One region of the Aminobacter sp. 01T433 genome, then DNA from elsewhere that is predicted to be linked to it. Evidence: predicted binding sites of a transcription regulator. Region 1 holds the regulator's gene; the other holds the start of a gene.

What was found. Region 1 encodes PhoB, which activates phosphate uptake and scavenging genes when phosphate is short. Its sites were predicted from a motif close to TGTCATNNANCTGTCAT; they were not measured.
Region 2: a site for PhoB is predicted at 1,757-1,773, ahead of AC1DLV_RS01355 (PhoX family protein). Genes of this name have one in related genera too.

Annotation. Positions count from the first base shown of each region.
Region 1 covers NZ_JBFTPR010000005.1:218,366-221,560, reverse strand. Annotated here, with positions in the region: gene pstB (phosphate ABC transporter ATP-binding protein PstB) at 1-489, shown strand, start outside; gene phoU (phosphate signaling complex protein PhoU) at 531-1,238, shown strand; gene phoB (phosphate regulon transcriptional regulator PhoB) at 1,261-1,950, shown strand; gene AC1DLV_RS10330 (GCG_CRPN prefix-to-repeats domain-containing protein) at 2,032-2,337, opposite strand; gene AC1DLV_RS10325 (ROK family protein) at 2,518-3,195, opposite strand, start outside.
Region 2 covers NZ_JBFTPR010000001.1:260,873-264,067, forward strand. Annotated here, with positions in the region: gene AC1DLV_RS01345 (YiiX/YebB-like N1pC/P60 family cysteine hydrolase) at 45-842, shown strand; gene AC1DLV_RS01350 (phosphatase PAP2 family protein) at 879-1,580, opposite strand; gene AC1DLV_RS01355 (PhoX family protein) at 1,833-3,195, shown strand, end outside.

The sequences.
Region 1 (3,195 bases):
TTCCAGAAGCCGAACCCGTTCCCCAAGTCGATCTACGAAAACGTCGCCTATGGCCCACGTATCCACGGCCTTGCCAAGAACAAGGCCGAGCTCGACGTGATCGTCGAGAAGAGCCTGCAGAAGGCGGCCCTGTGGAACGAAGCCAAGGACCGTCTCAACGAGCCGGGCACCGGCCTGTCGGGTGGCCAGCAGCAGCGCCTGTGCATCGCGCGCGCCATTGCGGTGTCGCCTGAGGTGATCCTGATGGACGAGCCGTGCTCGGCACTCGATCCGATCGCCACCGCGAAGGTGGAGGAGCTGATCGACGAGCTGCGCGAGAACTACACGATCGTGATCGTGACGCACTCGATGCAGCAGGCGGCACGCGTGTCGCAGCGCACCGCGATGTTCCACCTCGGCTATCTCGTCGAGGAAGGCGCTACCGACAAGATGTTCACCAACCCCGACGACAAGCGGACGCAGGACTACATCACCGGCCGCTTCGGCTGAGTGGACGTTTTCGCCGCGGTATACGAGACGAGGAATAAATCATGGGCGAACATACAGTCCGGTCCTTCGACGAAGAACTCCAGCATGTCGACCAGCTCATCCGTGACATGGGCGATCTTGGCAGCTCGATGGTTGCCGGTGCCATCCGTGCGCTGTTGTCGTCCGACCAGGCGCTGGCGCAAAGCGTTGTCGCCGACGACACGATCATGGACGCCAAGCAGCGCGAACTCGACAACAGCGCCATCACGCTGATCGCCAAGCGCCAGCCGATGGCCCAGGATCTGCGCGCCGTGGTCGGCGCCATCCGCATGGCGGGCGATCTCGAACGCATCGGCGATCTTGCCAAGAACATCGCCAAGCGCGTTGGCGCCGTCGGCCAATCGCCGACGCCACGCAATCTTTCGCATTCGATCGATGCCATGGCACAGCTGGTGCTCGACCAGGTGCGGGGCGTGGTTGATCTCTATGTCGCGCGTCAGGCCGAGGGCCTGAAGAACTTGCGCGCCGACGACCAGAAGATCGACATCCAGTACAACGCCGTGTTCCGCGAGCTCCTGACCTACATGATGGAAGATCCGCGCAACATCACTGCCTGCACGCATCTTTTGTTCTGCGCCAAAAACCTGGAGCGCATTGGCGACCATGTCACCAACATCGCCGAGAACGCGTATTTCGTGGTGACCGGCACGCAGCTGCCGCTCCACCGGCCGAAGGTTGAAGAAACCACGTCGCCGGTTTCGGCCACCTGAACTCCAACATAGAGGACAGCCGATGATCGCCCCCAAGATCATGGTCGTCGAGGATGAAGAGCCGCTGGGCGTGCTGCTTCGCTACAACCTCGAGTCCGAAGGCTACCAGGTCGAAGTCGTCACGCGTGGCGACGAGGCCGAAATACGGCTTCAGGAAAACGTGCCCGACCTTTTGGTGCTCGACTGGATGGTGCCGGCACTCTCCGGCATCGAGCTGTGCCGCAGGCTTCGGATGCGGCCCGACACCGAACGCCTGCCGATCATCATGCTGACGGCGCGTGGCGAAGAAAGCGACCGCGTGCGCGGGCTTTCGACCGGTGCCGATGACTATCTGGTCAAGCCGTTCTCGACGCCTGAGTTCATGGCGCGGGTGAAGGCGTTGCTGCGCCGGGCCAAGCCCGAAGTGCTTTCTTCGATCCTCAAGGTCGGCGACATCATGCTCGATCGCGAGTCGCACCGGGTCTACCGCAAGAAGAGCGAGATCAAGCTCGGGCCAACCGAGTTCCGGCTGCTTGAGTTCATGATGCGGCATCCCGGCCGGGTGTTTTCGCGCAGCCAGTTGCTCGATAATGTCTGGGGCGAGACGATCTACATCGACGAACGCACCGTCGACGTCCATGTCGGGCGCCTGCGCAAGGCGGTCAACACCGGGCGCATGCCCGACGTGATCCGCACCATCCGCGGCGCCGGCTACGCTATCCGCGAGGATTAGGCGACCGTTCGGCGGGACAACGACGTTTGGCCCGCCGCACGCTTGACGGACACGACCAGGCGCTTTGTCGCCAAAGTGCGATCAGCGCCATCCGCCGTTCGGCAGCCGCCCATGATAAGGTGTGTTGCGGCAATGACCGTAGGGGCCGTGCCAATAGCCCGGAGGGCAGCCGTTGCCGTAGCGCGGCGCAACCCGCCTATATTCGCCATAGCGGCATCCGCCATACGGCCCGCGCCAGCCGCCGACGCCGCAGCCCTGTACAATGGGAATGACCATCGCCGAAGCTTCAGGGGCAAGCGGTGCGGGGATCGGGGATGCTGACGCAGAAAACGATGAAGCACACAAAAGGCCGATGCCGGCCAGGATGTTACGCAGCAGACTGGTCATCGCGGGTTCTCCGAAACTGGAAGACAAGTCGGTTCCAGGTTTGGTTCCACTCGCGGTTCCCTTGCCGAGGCCTGGAGCCTGCTTCAAGGGGCGGACGCGGACTGTCATCCAGGGTGCCAGTATGGTCGCGACCGTCGTTGTAATTGCGACAGCCGAAATCAAATGTCCTTGAGCGGTATGTCAGCCCCTGTGCTGCGCGGGGGCTGGGCCTGCGGCGAAGATCTCCTGATCGACATAGAGCAAGGCGCGCATCAGGCAGCCCAGGCGGATGAGGGGGACTTCGTTCGGTTCGGTGTCGAAGGAGATCGCCTTCGAGTGCAGCCCGCCGGCCGTCTTGGCGATGGCCGCGCGGACATGCGGCTCCATCAAGTCGAAGGCGGTAGCACCCACGCCAACAAAGGCGAGCGGTGCCGGATCGATCAGCGCAAACATCGATCCCAGGCCGAAGCCGATGGCCTCGCCCGCCTTGCGGAACGCCTCGCGCTCGGGGCCGTCATGGTCGCGGGCGGCGTCGGCGAGGGCGGTGATGTCCTCGTCGGAGAGATCGGCGAGCGGCTCGGCATTCTCGTCGCCGAGACGTGCATTGCGCCATATGGCGTAGTTGCCGGCATAGGCTTCGACGCAGCCGCGCCGGCCACAGCGGCAAAGCGCGCCCTCGGGCCGGTGGATCATGTGGCCGAACTCGCCCCCTGACGAATGCGTGCCGGTGAAGAGCTCGCCCTTCAATACCAGTCCCATGCCGATGCCATGCGAAAGCAGGATGGCGATGAAATCGTCGCGGTAGCGGACTGGGTCGCGCCAGCGCAGGGCCTCGGCGATCATGTTGCAGTCGTTTTCGACCGTCACCGGCACGCCGAA
Region 2 (3,195 bases), on a different contig from region 1:
CCGACTGGCGTTGCCCGTCCGCCTCATGTTACGTCCTCTGCGTCATGACTGAGAAGACCGACCCCTTGCTCGACCGCATCGGCCGCTGGCTTGCTTCACGCCTGCAGGTGGAATCGTCCGGCTACGAGCCCTACACGCCGTCCGATCCCGAAACGCTGCGCCGCACGCTCGAGCCCGGCGACATCCTGCTGATCGAGGGCAACCAGCGCATTTCGGCCGTCATCAAATATTTGACCCAGTCGACCTGGTCGCATTCAGCGCTTTATGTCGGCGATGCGCTGCCGCTGCCCGAAGACGGCTCCGAGCGGCCACGTCTCATCGAGGTCAATCTCGGCCAGGGCTGCGTTGCCGTGCCGCTGTCGAAATACCGCACCTACAACACCCGCATCTGCCGGGCCAACGGCCTGTCGCCCGAGGACCGCGACCATGTCGTCAGCTTCATGACCCAGCGCCTTGGTTTGAAATATGACCTCAAGAACATCTTCGACATGCTGCGCTACCTGGTGCCGAGGCCACCGGTGCCGGTGCGCTGGCGCCGCCGCATGATCGCCTTCGGCTCGGGCGATCCAACCCGCGCCATCTGCTCGACGATGATCGCCGAGGCCTATGGCCAGATCCGCTATCCGATCCTGCCGGAGATCACCCGTGCGCCGGGCCGCGCGTCGGCCCAGTCGAACTATATGCGCCGCGAGATCATGCACATTCGCCACCACTCGCTCTACACGCCGCGCGACTTCGACCTGTCGCCCTATTTCCGCATCGTCAAGCCGACGCTGGAATATGGCTTCGACTACAAGCAGGTCAGCTGGGGCGACCAGGAGCAGACAGGTTCTATCGCTTAGCCGTCGTATCGGCCTTGAGCAGCTCGTGTCAGTTGTTCACTGTCGCCGCATGCCGTGGTCGGCACCTTCGTCCTTCAGCAGGTAGCGGCTGGCCACCCAGCACAGGGTCGCCCAGGCAAAGCCTGCGCACCAGCCGGCGAGCACGTCGGAAGGCCAGTGCACGCCGAGATAGACACGGCTGATGCCGACCATCAGCGTCGTCAGCACCGCAATTGCGAAAACGAAGACAGTCGTCGCGCGCCCCGGTAGGAAACGAGCCAAAAGCGCGCCCAGCGTCAGGTAGGTCACCGCCGACAACATCGCGTGCCCGCTTGGAAAGCTCATCGTGTAGACCTGCGCCAGATGCGAGACGAGGTCGGGACGTGGCCGGTCGATGCCAAGCTTCAGCACGCTCGACAGCACCTGTCCGCCGGCGACGGCAACGAACACGAACAGTGCTGGTCCCCAGCGTTTTGTCATGCCCAGGAAAATGATGGTGATTGCGGTGATGTAGATCAGCACCGAGGCACTGCCGAGTGCGGTGATGTCGCGCATCGCTTCTTCGAGCCAGAGCGGCCCGATCGGGTTGTTGGGCTCGCCAGCCACGCGAAACGCCAGCAATATGTCGGTGTCGAAAGCGTGTGGGGCGGCGTCGCGGGCGATTTCGGAAAGTTCGACGAACCCCCACAAGCCGCCGGCAATGATGATGCCCGCCGCCAGCAGCGAAAATTCAAGCCTGTTCCACAGTGTCTGCCGCATCGTCTTGCCGTTTGCCTTATGTGTTTGAGAGCACGTTCCGAACCTCAGTTCGCGCCGAGAAAATGGGGAGCGCTTTTGGGAAAAGAAGATGCTCAAACAAGAAATCGGAACTTGTCCCGCCTGAATCGCGACGAACGCCGATGGGCTCTATAATCAAGGCCGATTTCCGGCGAAACTGTCATGCTACTGTTATCTCGTCCGATTAGCGGTCTCGGCGAACCCCAAGCCGAACACCAGCCAGAGGTCGAGACAATGAACCAGCACACACCAGGCGATCAGAAATTCCGCACGAGCATGCTCGAGGAAAATGACGGCCCCGGCCACAACCCGACCGACAATCGCACCATGGGCGACATCATCGCCAAGCGCTTTTCCCGCCGGAGCTTCCTCCAGGGCTCGCTCGCCGTTTCGGCCATTGCCGCAACCGTCAGCCCCATCGCCATCCTGCTCGCCGACGACGCCCGCGCCGCCACGGCATCCGCTTTTGTCTTCGACGAGGTCGAGGCAGGCATCGACGACAAGCACCATGTCGCTAGCGGCTACGACGCCGACATCCTGCTGCGTTGGGGCGATCCGATCTTTGCTGACGCACCCGAATTCGATCCGCTCAACCAGACGGCGGAAGCGCAAAACCGGCAGTTCGGCTACAACAACGACTATGTCGGCTATATCGAGCTCGACGGCTCGTCTGAGCACGGCCTTTTGGTCGTCAACCACGAATACACCAACGATCATCTGATGTTCCCCGGCATCGTCAAGATCGTCGAAGGCAAGATCGACGTGACTGCAGCAGACCAGAAGCGTGTCGACATCGAGATGGCCGCACATGGCGGTTCGATCGTCGAGATCCGCAAGGAAGGCGGCAAGTGGCAGGTCGTGCGCGACGGCAAGCTCAACCGCCGCATCACCTCCAACACCGAGATGCAGCTGACCGGCCCCGCCGCCGGCCACGACCGCCTCAAGACCAATGCGGACGCTTCCGGCACCAAGGTGTTCGGCACGCTCAACAACTGTGCCGGCGGCGTCACGCCCTGGGGCACCTACATCATGGCCGAGGAAAACTTCCACGGCTATTTCGGCGGCGAGCTGCCGGCCGATCATCCCGAAGCCGCCAACTACAAGCGCCTCGGCGTGCCGGAAGGCACCTATGAATGGCTGAAGTTCTACGACCGCTTCGACGTCTCAAAGGAGCCGAACGAACCCAACCGCTTCGGCTGGATCGTCGAGGTCGACGTCAACGATCCGAACTCGCTGCCGAAGAAGCGCACGGCCCTTGGCCGCTTCAAGCACGAAGGTGCCGAATCGATCGTCGCCTCGGACGGCCGCGTCGTCTTCTACCTCGGCGACGACGAGCGCTTCGACTACGTCTACAAGTTCGTGACCAAGGGCAAGTTCAACCCCAACGACCGCGCCGCCAATCTCGACCTGCTCGACGAAGGCACGCTCTACGTCGCCAAGTTCGCCGAGGACGGCTCGTTCGAGTGGCTGCCGCTGGTCCAGGGCGAAGGCCCACTGACGGCTGATGCCGGCTTTGCCAGCCAGGCCGACGTGGTCATCGAAACGCGCCGCGCCGCCGACCTGCTCGGCGCCACCAAGATGGACCGGCCCGAAGACA